DNA from 4 places in the Allosaccharopolyspora coralli genome. Region 1 is predicted to be linked to each of the others. Evidence: riboswitches for the same ligand, from Rfam matches in the RefSeq annotation. Region 1 holds a riboswitch; each other region holds the start of a gene.
What was found. A riboswitch is a leader RNA that binds a small molecule or an ion and turns the genes downstream of it on or off. The one in region 1 is predicted to bind cobalamin.

Region 1 (3,828 bases):
CTGTCGAATCCCCACGGGTTTCCGCTTCCCGCCCTTCCGGACACGGTGTCGCCGGACGCGGCGAGTCCGCAGTGGACGATAGCGCTCGACGATCGTCGTCCTGCCGATGCGGACCGTGCCCGGCTGCTGTGGCTCGTGCCCCGGACCCTGATCGTCGGAGTCGGCGCGTCTCGGGAGGCATCGCGGACCGAGATCGTCGAGGCCGTCGCGCTGCTCGAACGCGAGTACTCGCTGGACCCGCGAGCGGTACGCGCCATCGCCACCGTCGCTCGCGCCGAAGACCACCCCGGGCTCGCGGAAGCGGTGCAGGACCTGGGGTTCTGGCATTCGGAGGAAGGTGGGGACGAGCTCCCGTTGCGGGTGTTCCCCGCCGACGTTCTGGACAGGGTCGACGTGCCGAGTCCCAGTGGCGCGGTGCGGGACCGTGTCGGTACCGGGAGCGTCGCCGAAGCAGCGGCCTTGGCCGCCGCCACGGAGGACGCTGCAGGCGGGCCGGTCGATCTGGTGGTGCCGAAGCTCACTTCGCGGCGGGTCACCGTCGCCGCCGCCAGACTGCGTCCACGCGGGCGGCTTGCCGTAGTCGGGGTCGGGCCGGGACCCGATGATCTCCGCACTCCCCGTGCGGACGCCGAGCTGCGCCGAGCGGCCGTCGTCGTCGGCTCCCGCGCGGTACTCGATCGCGTCGGTCGCGTCCTGAGCCCGGACGCGCGAACCGAGGTCGGCGTCGTTGCGGACGCCGTCGACGTTGCCGCCTCCGGTCGCGCCGTCGCGTTCGCGCACACCGGCGAGGTCGAGCAGGTCGACGCCGAGCGAGCCGCCGTCGAAGTGGTCGTGGTGCCCGGGGTGAGCCGAGGAGTAACAGGTCCCGTCGACTGAGAGCGCATGGTGGAACTGGTGCGGCGGTACCGGGCCCCCAGTTCCCCAATGCCCTCTGAGTCTGTGGTCTGTGGTGGTGGTCACCTACCGGCGTCCCAGCTTGCCGCTCGCGGCGTTGGGGTCGTCTCGAGTACCAGCACGTACGTAGCGGCGGCCCCGGCCTTGCGAGCGACAACCTGCAACGCCCGGAGCTTCTCAGCGTGCTCGGGCTGAGCACGCAAGACCATGCCCGGACGGGCATCAGAACAAGATCACAGACACTGAGCGAGACAGGGCAAAGGTGACACCGGGGCTCCGCCGACGGTGATCCGCGGCACCGGGACCCGCCCGGAAGTTGACCTCGTGCACACGGTGCGGTCACGATACGTCCGCTGGTTGCGGAGGAACCCGGTGCGAATCCGGGACGGTCCCGCCACTGTGACCGGGGAGCGGCCCCACATGCCACGGCTCGACACGAGCGGGAAGGCGGGAACGCCGCGGCGATCCGGGAGTCAGGACACTCACGCCGGCCCTACGTCACCAGGTGACGTGCGGAGACCGAGCGTCACGCCGTGACGCACGGAGACGATCCCCGGGCGGGAGAACCCAGGAGGTCCGCGACGCGATGGCCACAGAAACGAGCATTCCGGACACGCCGGCGTCCGGCGGGTGGGGACGAGTCGAGCGCCGTAACGCAGCGCTGGTGCTCGGCGCCGTCGGCATGCTGCACCTCGTCGGGTGGGGTATGTACCTGGCGGCGCAGGACTCGTTCACGGCTGCCGGCGGGCTCGCCGCCGCGGGCATGACCGCCTACCTGCTCGGCGTGCGGCACGGCTTCGACGCCGACCACGTCGCCGTGATCGACGATGCGACACGGTTGCTCATGCAGCGGGGAAAGAAGCCGGTGGCGACCGGAATGTGGTTCGCGCTGGGACACGCCGGTGTCGTCGTGGCGCTGGCGATGGCGGTCGCGTTCGTCGCGGGACCCGCCGCACAGCGGTGGGCGGAGCAGGTCGGCGGCCGGGTCGGGCTGTGGGTGAGTCTGTTCGTCGTTGCCGTGCTCGCCGTCCTGGCGGTTTTGAACGCGCTGGTGCTGCGGGACGCCGTACGATTGCTGCGCCGGGCGCGGGCCGGGGAAGTCGGGGACTCCGAGGTCGAGCTCGTGCTCGGTCGGCGAGGTCTGCTCGCCCGGCTGCTGCGCGGACGGATGAGTCTCGTCGGACAGTCCTGGCACCTGCTCGTGATCGGCTTCCTGTTCGGCCTCGGCATGCAGACGGCGACCGAAGTCACAGTGCTGGCACTCGTCGCTCCCGGCGAGCTGTCCGCGATGGCGGTGTTGAGCCTGCCGCTGCTGTTCGCCGCCGGAATGTGCACTGTGGACAGCATCGACGGCATGCTGATGTCCCGCGCCTACACCTGGTCGCTCGCGCGCCCGCTGCGCAGACTGTGGGTGAACGTGACGACCACCACGCTCACCGTCGTGCTCGCCGCGGTCGTCGCGCTGGTCGTCCTCGCGGGTGTGTTCGACGAACTCGGGGCCGCGGGACTCGCTCCCGTCGCGGCGATCGGGGACCACTTCGAGCTGCTCGGATATCTGACGCTGGCCGCGTTCATGGCAGTATGGGGCGGCGCTGCCCTGTGGTGGAGGTTCTCCGGCGCCGACCGGCGTACTGCCGGAGCGCCGAGCAGGTGAGCGCCCGCAGAGCGAGAAGGCCCGTACCCGAGCCGGGCAGTGAGCGCACCCCGTCGAGGACGCCGGGGGCGACCTTCGAGACGGACAGACGGACATGAGCACGCACGACGAACGGCACTACTTCGCGGGACTCGATCTCGGCGGCAAGCACGTCGCGGTCGTCGGCGGCGGCACCGTGGCGCAACGCAGGGTGCCTCGGTTGATCAACGCCGGTGCGCGCGTCGAGGTCGTCTCGCCCGAGGTCACCCCGGCCGTGGAAGCGATGGCCGACGCCGGGGAGCTCACCTGGAGCGCACGTCGGTACACGCCCGGTGATCTGGACGAGACGTGGTACGCGATCGCTTGTACCTCCGACCCGGACGTCAACGCACGGGTCGTCGCGGACGCCGAAAGCCGCCGGATCTTCTGCGTCCGGGCCGACGATGCCTCGCAGGGGACGGCGGTCACACCCGCGATCGCCGAGCACGACGGGCTACTACTGGGTGTCTTGGCAGGCGGCGCGCACCGCCGCTCCTCCGTTGTGCGGGACGGCCTGGTGGAAGCGCTTCGCAGCGGCGTCGTGGACGATCGTCCGCAGCGCCACGAGCCCGGTGTCGCGCTCGTCGGTGGTGGTCCCGGTGCGCCGGACCTGATCACGGTGCGCGGGCGGCAGCTGCTCGCGCGTGCCGACGTCGTCGTCACCGACCGGCTCGCACCACGCGAACTGCTCGACGATCTCGGCCCGCACGTCGAAGTCGTGGACGCTTCGAAGATCCCGTACGGTCGCGCCGCGCACCAGGACGCGATCAACGAGCTGCTCGTCGGGCGCGCGCGGGCGGGCAAGTTCGTGGTGCGCCTCAAAGGCGGCGACCCGTACGTGTTCGGGCGCGGCTACGAGGAACTCATCGCGTGCGTCGAAGCCGGTGTCGACGTGACGACGGTGCCCGGTGTCACCAGTGCTTTCGCCGCGCCCGCCGCTGCCGGGGTGCCGGTCACCCACCGGCGCGTGACGCACGAGGTCGTCGTCGTCTCCGGGCACGTCGGTCCCGACGACGAGCAGTCCCTCGTCGACTGGGAAGCGCTCGGGAAGCTGCGTGGCACGATCGTGCTCATGATGGCGGTCAAGAACATCGGGGAGTTCGCGCGCGTGCTCGTCCAGCACGGCCGTGCTCGGGAGACTCCGGTCGCCGTCGTCCAGGACGGAGCCACCCAAGGCCAGCACACTCTGCGCAGCACCCTCGACCAGGTCGCCGCTGACGTGCGGGAAGCGGGAATCCGCCCACCCGCCGTCATCGTCGTCG
Region 2 (3,828 bases), 620 kb from region 1:
CGTCGAGAGCGTTGGAACGGGACACGCACAGCGCGAGTCCGAGCACGCACACGATGCCCGCCACGGCCACGTCGTCCCACCGTGCCCCGGACAACGAGCCGAGCAGCCAGTTCAGCACACCCCGTGCCTGTTCGGCGTCGGCGGCGGTGATGACGATGTAGGAGGTCACCGCCGAGAACAGTTGTGTTCCGGCGACGCCCGCCAGGATGACTTTCGCCGTGCCACCCCCGGCGAGCCTCGCGAGCGCCATCACGAGCACGAACGCGACCACCGCCCCGGCGAACGCGCCCATCGTGAGGCTCACCGCGCCGGCACCGATCCCGAGGATGAGCACGAGCACCGCGCCGGTGGACGCGCCGCTGGAGACACCGAGCAGGAACGGTTCCGCGAGCGGATTGCGCAGCAGCGACTGCAACACCACACCGCAGACGGCCAGGCCGGCGCCGGAGACGGCAGCCATCAGCGTGCGGGGCAGGCGCAGATTCCACACGATCCCCTGGCCGATGCGGGAGACGCCGGTGTCCACGAAGCCCAGGCGTGCCCCGATCACCTCAAAGACGTCCGGCACGGACAGTGACGCCGGTCCGATCGTGACGACGACGGCGACGGACAGGACCAGGCACGCCATTCCCACGGTCACGAACACCGTCGTGGGGACACGGCGTACCGCTCGCGGCAGCTCCTGCGCGACCGTCATGTCTGGCGGTCGAGTTCGACGAGGCGGTCGGCGAGCGCTTCGATGCCGTCGACGGTGCGGATGCTGACGTTCATCGCCGACCCCGTCATGGGCATCCACCTCTCGGCTCGGACGGCGTCCAGTTGCGACACGGCGGGATCGGTGCGCAGGAACCGCTTCTTCGCTTCGAGCGTGTCGCCTTCGCTGTCCCGGGTCAGATCACCGAGCACGAGCACGTCGGGAGCCCGGCGAAGCACGTCCTCCCAGCCGACCTGCGGCCACATCGATGCCACGTCGGGGTAGGCGTTGCGGACGCCGAGCGTGCGGGTGATGATCCCCGGCGCGCCGGTCGACCCGGCCACGTACGGAGATCCGGTGCGGGCGAACCAGAACAGCACCGAGGTGTTCTCGCGGCCGTCGAGACCGGCGACCTTCGCCTGCGCGGCCTCGACCCGCCCGCGCAGTTCCGTCACCAGCTGCTCACCGCGTTCGGGAACGTCGAAGAGCTGCGCGATCTCCCGGACTTCGCGGTAGATGTCGTCCAGCCCCACTGGTTCGCCGAGCTCGGCTTCCTCCGGGTAGCAGTTCGACGGCGACAGGTAGGTCGGCACACCGAACTCGGCGAACCGTTCGCGCGGCGCGACCCCTCCGTCGGTGTAGATCGCCTGGTAGCCGCCGAGCACCAGGTCGGGTTCGGTGCCGAGAACGGCTTCCAGCGACGGGTTGTTGTCGGCCAGCCGGGGCACGCTGGCGTTGGCCTCCGCAAGATGCGGCGCGACCGGGTCGGTCCAGGTCGCCGTACCGACCATGCGGTCCTCGAGGCCGAGGGAGAGCATGATCTCTGTCTGCTGCTGGTTCAGACTCACCGCACGTCGCGGAGGACCGTCCACCGACACGGGAACACCACAGTTGTCCGCGATGTCCGGAGGTCCGGCCGGGCCGCCGGTGGGGCCGGAACATGCGGTGACCGCGAGGAGGCCCGCGGTGATCGCGGTGGCAGCGCCGCTGGTGAGTAGACGCGTCGAACGCGGTGTGGACATTCGCATCGGAGCCCTTCGGTCGGGGCCCGGACGCGGGGCCCGCTGGGACACGGCCGGTGCTCGGGGCGACCGGGAGCCAGCAGGTCTTCGGGCTCGGGCTCGAAGAGCGCGGGAACCTTCCCGGGCACCCGCCCAGTGGTCACCGTCGACACGCGACGCCTCCCGCGCTCGTCGCCCCTACCGCTGCGCGTCAGCTCCGGACTTCGACCGGATTCCCTGGCCGGTGGGCACGACTGGCTCGCGACGAGCCTAACAACCCGGCCGTGGTGGCCGAGATCACGGCGTCGCGCGCGAGGCGAACGGCACTTTCGCCTCGTCTCGTGAGGCGAAAGTGCCGTTCGCCTCACGAGTGAGAGAGTTCTTACCCGCTGAGGGCTTGGCGGTGGGAGGTGGCGAGGTCGACGTAGTGCCGGGCGGAGGCGCGGATCATCTCCTGCTCGTCGCCGGTCAGCTCGCGACGCACCTTGCCAGGAGTGCCCGCCACCAACGAGCCGGGCGGAATCTCGACGCCTTCGAGCACGACGGCACCGGCGGCGACGAGGCTGCCGCTGCCGATCTTCGCGCCGTTGAGGACCACCGAGCCCATCCCGATGAGCACCTCGTCCTCGATCGTGCAGCCGTGGACGACGGCCCGATGCCCGATGGTCACATCGTTGCCCACGACGGCCGGGAACCCTTCGTCGGCGTGCATCACCACGCCGTCCTGCACATTGCTGCGGGCACCGACCGAGATGTCGGCGACGTCGCCGCGCAGCACGGTGGTGTACCAGACGTTGGCCTGCGTCGCGAGGCGCACACGGCCGATGAGGCTGGACCCCGGCGCGGCCCACGCGCCGTCGTCGAGCTGCGGCGTGTGCTCACCGAAGGTCAGGGTGAACGGCCCGGTGCGTGCGTCGGTCACGGATCCTCCTCGTGCGTGGTCCACTCCGGGTACCTTACGTCTCCGCTCCGAGTTCCGTCCCGCAGCCGACAGTGCGAGCCGGTGGCACGTACCCGCGAACGGCTCGCAGGGCACCGGCGTTCCACTGTGGAGCGGCCGCCACACCGGCCGAACATGCTGGTGAGAAGCGTTCCTTCTCGTAGACTGAGCATCCTGACGGACTGGGCTGTCGTCGTGTCTTGCCAGCGGAACCGCTGAGGTTCCTCGACCCGACCACCGAGCAAGACCTTCGCTGATGAGTTCTCCAGGTGGCGCGACGGAGGTGGTGATCCTGTTCGAGCAGGCGACACTCGCGCAGCAACCGGTGTTCGTGCCCTACGGCGGCACGCACTGGGCGGTCCTCGCGCTCGGAGCCGGGGGAGCGGTGTTCCTGATCGCGCTCGGACGCAGGCACCGTGGGCGCGACACCGCGCGCGTCGTGAGCCGCGGGTTCGCCGTCGTCCTGGTCGCGTTCCAACTCCCGTTCCAGGTCCGCGCGCTCACACCCGCCCAGTGGGACCTGTACGAGTCGCTGCCGTTCCAGCTCAGCGACCTCGCGTGGATCGTCGCCGCCTACGCCTTGTGGTCGCACCGGTGGTGGGCGTTCGCGCTGACCTACTACTGGGGGCTCACACTGACCCCTCAGGCGATGTTCACCCCCGCCCTCGACGCACCCGACTTTCCGCACGTGGCGTTCGTCGAGTTCTGGGGGCATCACCTGTTCGTGGCGTGGGCGGCCCTGTATCTGACCTGGGGCGTCGGGTTGCGGCCGACGTGGCGGAGTCTGCGGGTCACGCTGGCCGTGACGCTGGCGTGGGCGGTGTGTGCGCAGACCTTCAACGCCGCCACCGGGGCGAACTACGGCTTTCTCGACCGCAAGCCCGCGAACCCGTCGCTGCTCGACGTCATGGGGCCGTGGCCGTACTACATCGCGGTCGAGTTCGTGGCGGTGGTGATCGGCTGGGCTCTCATCACCTGGCCGTGGGTGTCCTCCCGGCGGCGAGCCCGTGCGGACACTCGCGAATCAGCGTGAATCGCCGTGTCCGGAGATCGCCCGTCTGCGGGTGGTGCTCGGTGCCTCGCCGAACCACCGGCGGGCGGCGCGCGTGAGCGCCGATTGCTCGGACAGGCCCACCATCGCGGTCACCTGGGACAGCGGCATGTCCGTCCGGGTCAGCAGCCGGAGCGCCGTG
Region 3 (3,828 bases), 210 kb from region 1:
GCCGTGCACCAGCACGTCCAGTCCCAGGTCCTCCTGGAGCGTGATCACCCGTTCGATCTCGTCGAGCATGCGCTGACGGTAGTCGGCAGCCGCGATAGTGCCGTTGCGCAGCGCGGCGCGTGCCTTGCGGACCTCGCTGGTCTGCGGGAAGGACCCGATCGTGGTGGTCGGCAGCACCGGTAGCTTCAACGCGTTCTGCTGAGCCGTGCGCCGTGTCTCGTAGGCGGACCGTCGCACGTCCGACTCGGTGAGCGAGCCCGTCCGGGAGCGGACCGTGTCGTCGCGCAGGCGCGGTGAGTTCTTCCGGTCTTCCACGGCCTTCCGAGCGTGGTCCAGCTCTGCCGACACCGCCTCGCGACCGTCGCGGAGCGCGGTCTCGACCGTGACGACCTCGGCGACCTTCTGTTTCGCGAACGCCAGCCAGGAGGCGACCTGCGGGTCCAGCGACGTCTCCAGCTCCAGGTCGTAGGGCACGTGCAGCAGCGAGCACGAGGTGCTCACCGCGACTTCGGCTGCGGAACCGAGCAGTGTGGCCGCCGTGCCCAGAGCCGCGTCGAGGTCGGTGCGCCACACGTTGCGGCCGTCGACGACCCCGGCGACCAGGGTTTTGTCCCGCAGCTCCGTCGCGGTCGCGAGTGAGTCGGCAGTGGACTGTCCGGCGACGAGATCGACCCCGACTCCCTCCACCGGCGCCGACGCGAGTGCGGACAGTGCCTCACCGACCGGTCCGAAGTAGGTCGGCACGAAGATCTTCGGACGTTCGGTCAGCGCACCCAGCTTCCGGTAGGCGGCACGGAACTGCTCCAGTTCCGTCTGCGTGCGGTCGGCGGACAGCGCCGGTTCGTCGAGCTGGACCCACTCGACACCGGCCCGATGCAGCTCGCCGAGTAGCGTCGCGTACTCGGTGACGAGGTCATCCAACCGCTCCAGCGGCCGGAACCGCTCACCCGCCTGCTCCGAGGCCTTCGACAGCAGCAGGAACGTCACCGGCCCCACCAGCACCGGCCGAGTGGTGACGCCGAGTTCCGCGGCTTCCCGGTAGTGCTCCAGTGGCGTGCGGTCGGTGAGCGCGAACGACGTCTCCGGCCCGATCTCCGGGACGAGGTAGTGGTAGTTCGTGTCGAACCACTTCGTCATCTCCCACGGTGCGGTCGAGGCCACGCCGCGCGCCATCGCGAAGTACGTGTCCAGCGGGTTCAAGCCGAGGTCCCGGTAGCGCTGCGGTACCGCGCCGAACACGACGGCGGCATCGAGGACCTGGTCGTAGTAGGAGAAACTTCCCGGGATCGTGTTCAGCCCGGCGTCGCGCAACTCCCGCAACGAGTCGGTGCGCAGCGTCTTCGCGACCTCACGCAGTTCCGACTCGCTCGAGCGGTCGGCCCAGTAGCTCTCCAACGCGCGCTTGAGTTCGCGGCGCGGGCCGATCCGGGGGTATCCGAGCACGGTCGATCCAATGGTCACAGCTCTCTCCTCGCGAGCTCGACGACAAGGACGAGTCCGGGGAAGGCAGGAGGTGACGCGCGGCGCGGATCGCGGCGACGACCCGTACGTCCGCCCGGCCCACCCACGAGGCCCCGGACAGCGCACCCGTCCGGGTGCGCACCGATGGCAGGTCTTCGGACTCGCGGGCAGGTCCCTGACGGGACGGCCTACTGGTCGTCGGCTTCCCAGGGCCGTTGCGGCTCCCAGTGCCGTGTCCTTCCGCGGACGCGACGACGGTCGTTCCCACTCACCGCTGCGGGGCAGTCCCGGACTCGCACCGGGTTCCCTCTTGCCTCGTCGCCTCGCGCCCCGTGGCGTTCGGTGCCCGTGACGTGGCGACGAACCATCAGCACCAGCAGACACTACCGACGCGGCGCCGGAACACAACCGCGGAGCGGGTGACAGCAAGGGAACATTCCGCGCACACATGACCGTAAGGTTCCCTTCATCGCACCCGCCCACCCGGCGAAGCAGCCGGTCGGGGCCGGTGACAGGAAGGGAACTTTCCTGTCACGGATGACCGACAGTTCCCCTACTGTCACGCTGCTCACCCTGGGCGAGGTGGGCGGGATGACAGCAAGGGAACTTTCCGTGCACCGGTGACAGGAATGTTCCCTTGCTGTCATGCCCCACCCCGCCGGCCGGAAGGGGGGAACCGCGACAATGGGTGCGACGCGGGCGGCGAGCCCGGATCGGACATCATCGGCGGGCACGCGGCGGCACCGAGCGGCCCGGTCGTGCGGCGGGAGGTAGACGTGGAGGACCAGGTCATCCGGATGAGCGGGGTCACCGTCCGGCGGGGCTCGACCGCACTGCTCGCCGACGTCGACTGGGCGGTGGAGCTCGACGAGCGCTGGGTCGTGCTCGGTCCCAACGGCGCGGGCAAGACGACCATGCTCAAGCTCGCCGGCGCCGAGATGCATCCGACCGCGGGCATCGTCGGGATCCTCGACGAGACGCTGGGCCGCACCGACGTCTTCGAACTGCGCCCCCGGATCGGCTTCAGCTCCGCGGCGACCGCACAGCGCGTCCCGACCGACGAGGTCGTGCGCGACGTCGTCGTCAGCGCCGGGTACTCCGTGATGGGCCGCTGGCGCGAGGAGTACGACGACCTCGACACCGACCGTGCGCTCGAACTGCTCGAACTGCTCGGTGTCGCGCATCTGGCCGAACGCACGTTCGGCACGCTCTCGGAAGGCGAGCGCAAACGGGTCGTCATCGCCAGGGCGATGATGACCGACCCGGAGCTGCTGCTGCTGGACGAGCCCGCCGCGGGACTCGACCTGGGCGGCCGGGAGGATCTCGTCGCCCGGCTGGCGGCGTTGGCGATGGACCCGGACGCGCCCGCGTCGGTGCTGGTCACCCATCATGTCGAGGAGATCCCGCCGGGGTTCACGCACGCGCTGCTGCTGCGCGAGGGTGCGGTCGTCGCGCAAGGACTGCTCGACGACGTGCTCACCGAGGACAACCTGTCGAAGACCTTCGATCAAGACCTGGAACTCACTCGCAGCGGCGACCGGTACTTCGCGCGCAGGCGAGTCACGTCGTAGGCGAGGCACGGGGCGGTGTGGGTAGCCTTCGGCTCGACACCGTGTCAACGAGGAGGGTGCTTTCGTGGGTGAGTTCGTCAGGCTCGAGGTCGAGGGCGGAATCGGCACGATCAGGCTCGATCGTCCGAAGATGAACGCGTTGAACCAGCAGATCGAGCAGGAGTTGCGCGAGGTGGCGGTCGAGGCCGCCGAACGGGACGACGTGCGGGCGGTCATCGTCTACGGCGGCGAGAAGGTCTTCGCCGCGGGCGCCGACATCAAGGAGATGGCCGACAAGTCCGCTACCGACATGGCCGTCAAGGAACAGCGCGGCCTCTCGCACGCGGTCAGTGCGGTCGCGGCGATCCCGAAACCGACGGTGGCCGCGATCGCCGGCTACGCGCTCGGCGGCGGGATGGAGCTGGCGCTGGCCTGCGACCGCCGCATCGCGACGAACGACGCGCGAGTCGGCCAGCCCGAGATTCTGCTCGGCGTGATCCCTGGGGCCGGCGGAACACAGCGGCTCGCGCGCCTGGTCGGTCCGAGCAAGGCGAAGGACATCATCTACACCGGCCGGTTCGTCGAGGCCGACGAGGCGCTCGCGATCGGCATGGTCGACGAGCTCGTCGAGCCGGGCGCGGTCTTCTCGGCCGCACAGCAGTGGGTCGCCCCGTTCGCGAAGGGGCCCGCTCGTGCGCTGGCGGCGGCGAAGGCCGCGATCGACGGCGGGCTCGACGTCGACCTGGACACCGGCCTGAAGATGGAGACGCACCTGTTCACGGCCGGGTTCGCCACCGAGGACCAGAAGATCGGCATG
Region 4 (3,828 bases), 2.4 Mb from region 1:
CGGCGAACTCGACGGCTTCCGGCGAACCGGTCGGGATCCGCTGCGCGAACAGCGCGTCCTGCACCCCCATGATTCCCAGGCCAATCGGCCGGTGCCGCAGATTGGACCGCCGTGCCTCGGGAATCGTGTAGAAGTTGATGTCGATCACGTTGTCGAGCATCCGCACCGCTGTGGTGACGGTCCGCTCCAGGCGGTGGGTGTCGAGCCCGTCGGCGGTGACGTGCTGCGCGAGGTTCACCGACCCGAGGTTGCAGACGGCGACCTCGTCGGCGCTCGTGTTCAGCGTGATCTCGGTGCACAGGTTGGACGAGTGCACGACCCCCGCGTGCTGTTGTGGCGAGCGCAGGTTGCACGGGTCCTTGAACGTGATCCACGGGTGGCCGGTCTCGAACAGCATCGTGATCATGCGACGCCACAGGTCGACCGCTGCGACCGTGCGGTGCACCGCGAGCTCGCCGCGTTCGGCCGCCGCCTCATACTCGCGGTAGCGCTCGGCGAACGCCGCGCCGTAGAGGTCGTGCAGGTCCGGGGTCTCGTCGGGGGAGAACAGGGTCCAGGTGCCGTCTTGCTCCACCCGACGGAGGAACTCGTCCGGAACCCAGTTCGCAGTGTTCATGTCGTGGGTGCGGCGGCGCTCGTCACCGGTGTTCTTGCGCAGGTCGAGGAATTCCTCGATGTCGATGTGCCACGTCTCGAGGTAGGCACACACCGCGCCTTTACGCTTGCCGCCTTGATTCACCGCGACGGCGGTGTCGTTGGCGATCTTGAGGAACGGCACGACGCCTTGCGACTGACCGTTGGTGCCCTGGATGTGGGCGCCGATGCCGCGTACCGGGGTCCAGTCGTTGCCGAGTCCACCCGCGTACTTCGAGAGCAGCGCGTTGTTGCCGACGGAATGGAAAATCCCGTGCAGGTCGTCATCCACAGTGGTCAGAAAGCAGGACGACAGCTGCGGACGGGTGGTGCCCGCGTTGAACAAGGTGGGTGTGGAGCACATGAAGTCGAACGAGGTCAGCAACTCGTAGAACTCGATCGCACGCGCCTCGCGGTCGTCCTCGTGCAACGCGAGCCCCATCGCGACGCGCATCAGGAACGCCTGCGGTAGCTCGTAGCGCACTCCGTGGTCGTGCAGCAGATACCGGTCGTAGAGCGTTTGCAGGCCGAGGAAGTCGAATGCCAGGTCCCGGTCCGCTCGGAGTGCGTGGCCGAGCCGGTCGAGGTCGAACGACGCGAGTTCCGGGGTGAGCTGGCCGAGTGCGACACCGTGGCGAACGTAGGCGGTGAAGTACTCGGGGTAGCGCCCGCGCATCTCGTCCTGGTCGGCCTCACGGGAACCGTCCGCGAGGTGGCTGAGCGCCTCACGGCGCAGCGAGTCCAAGAGCAACCGCGCGGCGACCAGGGAGTAGTTCGGTTCGGACTCGACCAGGGTCCGGGCGGACAGCGTGAGCGCCTCGGCGAGTTCACGGCTGCTCATGCCGTCGTAGAGTCCGCGCCGGGCTTCCCGCAGTACCGCTTTCGGAGCGACGTCGTCCAGGTCGCCACACGCCTGTTCGACCACTGTGGACACTCGATGCCAGTCGAGCGGCGTTTCGGCGCCGTTGAGGTCAACCACGTGGACCTGTGGTTCTTCCGCTCCGGGTTTCGAGGTTTCCCGTGCGGCTGCGCGTTCTTCCCGGTACAGCACGTAGGCGCGGGCGACGCGGTGGTGCTCGCCCCGCATCAGGGCGAGCTCGACCTGGTCCTGGATCTGTTCGACGTGCACGAGCGGTTCGGTCCCGGCGTGGCGGAACAGCGCCGTGGTGACCTGCGCGGTGAGCTCGGCGACGAGGTCGTGGATCCGGGAGGATCCGGCCGAGCCGGAGCCCTCCACGGCCAGGAACGCCTGGGTGAGCGCGACGCCGATCTTCGTCGCGTCGAACGGGACCGGTGTCGAGTCCCGGCGCAGCACACGGGCGTGCTCGACAACAGTGGGCGGCGGTGTGGTGGCCAGCTCGGTCACGACGCTCTCTCCTCGCGAGTCGACGGTGATCCGGGCGAGGGTGGGCCGCGACGAGCCGCGCGTCTCTGCGCGAGCAGTTTCGCGGCGACCCTCCCTCGGGGTCCCGGACGGCGCGTCCGGTCGGGCGCGCGCCGATGGCAGGTCTTCGGACTCACGGGCGTCCTACTGATCGTGGCTTCCCGGGCCGGAGCCCAGTGCCGATCCCGTCCTGCGTGGGCAGGCCGGGCACGACTGTCGTTCCCGTTCACCGCTGCGGGGCAGTCCCGGATTCGCACCGGGTTCCCTGTTGTCCCGCCGAGCTACGCCCGGCGAACCATCGATGATCACCACACTACATCTAGGGCGTACCTGTGTCCGTGAGGGCCAGATATCGGGGTGGGTCGAGCCGCCTCAATGGCTGGTGAGCACTCCGGTCGCGGCCACGACCAGCGTGGCGACTCCGGTGTCGATCGTCGGATGCGGAACCGGCGCGAACAACGGTGAATGGTTCGACGGCAGGTCGCTGTCCAACGTCCCCGCTTCGGCCGAAGCGGCGAACCGGTCCGCGTCGGTGCCGCCGACGAACCAGTAGGCGGAGGGGATACCCGCCGCCGAAGCGAACACCCCGAAGTCCTCGCTCCCGGTCACCAACGGGGCTGCGAACACCCGCTGGGCACCGAAATGCTCGCGGAACCGTGCGGTCGCTGCCTCGGTCGTGGACTCGTCGTTGACGGTGGCGGGAAACGTGCCTTCCGCGGTGATTTCCGGTTTCCGGTCCGCCCCGGCAGCGGTGGCCTCGGCGTGCACGATCCTGTGCACGGCGTCGAGAACTCGCCGCCGCACCGTTTCGTCGAACGACCGCACGTCGATGCTGAGCTCGGCCTCGGCCGGAATGATGTTGCTCTTCGTCCCGGCATGCAGCGAACCGACGGTCAGTACGGCCGAGTCCGTGGCGGCGACTTCGCGGGAGACGATGGTCTGCAGGCGTAGCACGGTCGAGGATGCCATCACGACAGGGTCCACAGTGGTCTCCGGGCGCGAACCGTGGCCGCCGTGTCCGAACATTCGCACGCGCAGTGTGTCCGAAGCGGACATGATCAGGCCGCTGCGGGTGAACACCTCGCCTGCGGGCATCGGTCCGACGTGCTGACCGAAGGCGACGTCGGGTGTGCCGAAACGTTCGAAGAGCCCGTCGGCGATCATGCCGGCGGCTCCGTCGCCCAGCTCCTCGGCCGGTTGCAGAACGAACTGCACCGTGCCGCGCCACCGGCCCCGGGAAGCCGCGAGCGCGCGGGCGGCGCCGATCAGCCACGTCACGTGCATGTCGTGTCCACATGCGTGTGCGACCGGAACTTCGTTGCCGCCGGGATCGGTGCCGGTGGCCGTGCTCGCATACTCCAATCCGGTCTGCTCGTGCACGGGCAGCGCGTCCATGTCGGCTCGGAGCAGCACGGTCGGTCCCGCGCCGTTGCGCATCACCCCGACCACTCCTGTCCGGCCCACCCCGGTCGTGACCTCGCATCCCGCCGCGCGCAGGGCTTCCGCGCCGACACGAGCGGTGCGGTGCTCGGCGAAGGACAGCTCGGGGTTCCGGTGTAGATCGACGTAGATCGCTTCGAGTTCGGCGGCAGAGTCGGACACGGACAGCGCACGCGATTCCCCGAGATCGGTCATGGGCGCATTCTCCCGTAGCGGCTGGGCACCCGCAGATGCCGCCGCCGCCTCACGTCTCGCGGAAAGTCGGTTGCTGCGGGAGGGCGTACTGCGAAGAATCGCACCTATGGGGTTTGTGGAGGCGGCGGCGCTGGCCTACCGGCTCGGCGACGGCCGCGAGCTGTTCGAGGACGTGT

Region 2: it holds a riboswitch for cobalamin, as region 1 does, so the genes downstream of both, GIY23_RS14160 (ABC transporter substrate-binding protein) here and GIY23_RS16905 (HoxN/HupN/NixA family nickel/cobalt transporter) in region 1, are expected to answer to the same signal.
Region 3: it holds a riboswitch for cobalamin, as region 1 does, so the genes downstream of both, metE (5-methyltetrahydropteroyltriglutamate--homocysteine S-methyltransferase) here and GIY23_RS16905 (HoxN/HupN/NixA family nickel/cobalt transporter) in region 1, are expected to answer to the same signal.
Region 4: it holds a riboswitch for cobalamin, as region 1 does, so the genes downstream of both, GIY23_RS05660 (ribonucleoside-diphosphate reductase subunit alpha) here and GIY23_RS16905 (HoxN/HupN/NixA family nickel/cobalt transporter) in region 1, are expected to answer to the same signal.

What each region holds. Positions count from the first base shown of each region.
Region 1 is NZ_CP045929.1:3,627,731-3,631,558, reverse strand. Features, by position in the region: gene GIY23_RS16910 (cobalamin biosynthesis protein) at 1-876, shown strand, start outside; cobalamin riboswitch at 1,208-1,398, shown strand; gene GIY23_RS16905 (HoxN/HupN/NixA family nickel/cobalt transporter) at 1,481-2,548, shown strand; gene cobA (uroporphyrinogen-III C-methyltransferase) at 2,643-3,828, shown strand, end outside.
Region 2 is NZ_CP045929.1:3,005,249-3,009,076, reverse strand. Features, by position in the region: gene GIY23_RS14165 (FecCD family ABC transporter permease) at 1-697, opposite strand, end outside; gene GIY23_RS14160 (ABC transporter substrate-binding protein) at 694-1,716, opposite strand; cobalamin riboswitch at 1,778-1,969, opposite strand; gene GIY23_RS14155 (gamma carbonic anhydrase family protein) at 2,078-2,617, opposite strand; gene GIY23_RS14150 (YwaF family protein) at 2,892-3,668, shown strand; gene GIY23_RS14145 (AraC family transcriptional regulator) at 3,660-3,828, opposite strand, start outside.
Region 3 is NZ_CP045929.1:3,834,734-3,838,561, reverse strand. Features, by position in the region: gene metE (5-methyltetrahydropteroyltriglutamate--homocysteine S-methyltransferase) at 1-1,461, opposite strand, end outside; cobalamin riboswitch at 1,591-1,845, opposite strand; gene GIY23_RS17850 (ABC transporter ATP-binding protein) at 2,259-3,032, shown strand; gene GIY23_RS17845 (enoyl-CoA hydratase/isomerase family protein) at 3,097-3,828, shown strand, end outside.
Region 4 is NZ_CP045929.1:1,185,993-1,189,820, forward strand. Features, by position in the region: gene GIY23_RS05660 (ribonucleoside-diphosphate reductase subunit alpha) at 1-1,990, opposite strand, end outside; cobalamin riboswitch at 2,119-2,332, opposite strand; gene GIY23_RS05665 (amidohydrolase) at 2,390-3,652, opposite strand; gene GIY23_RS05670 (ABC-F family ATP-binding cassette domain-containing protein) at 3,759-3,828, shown strand, end outside.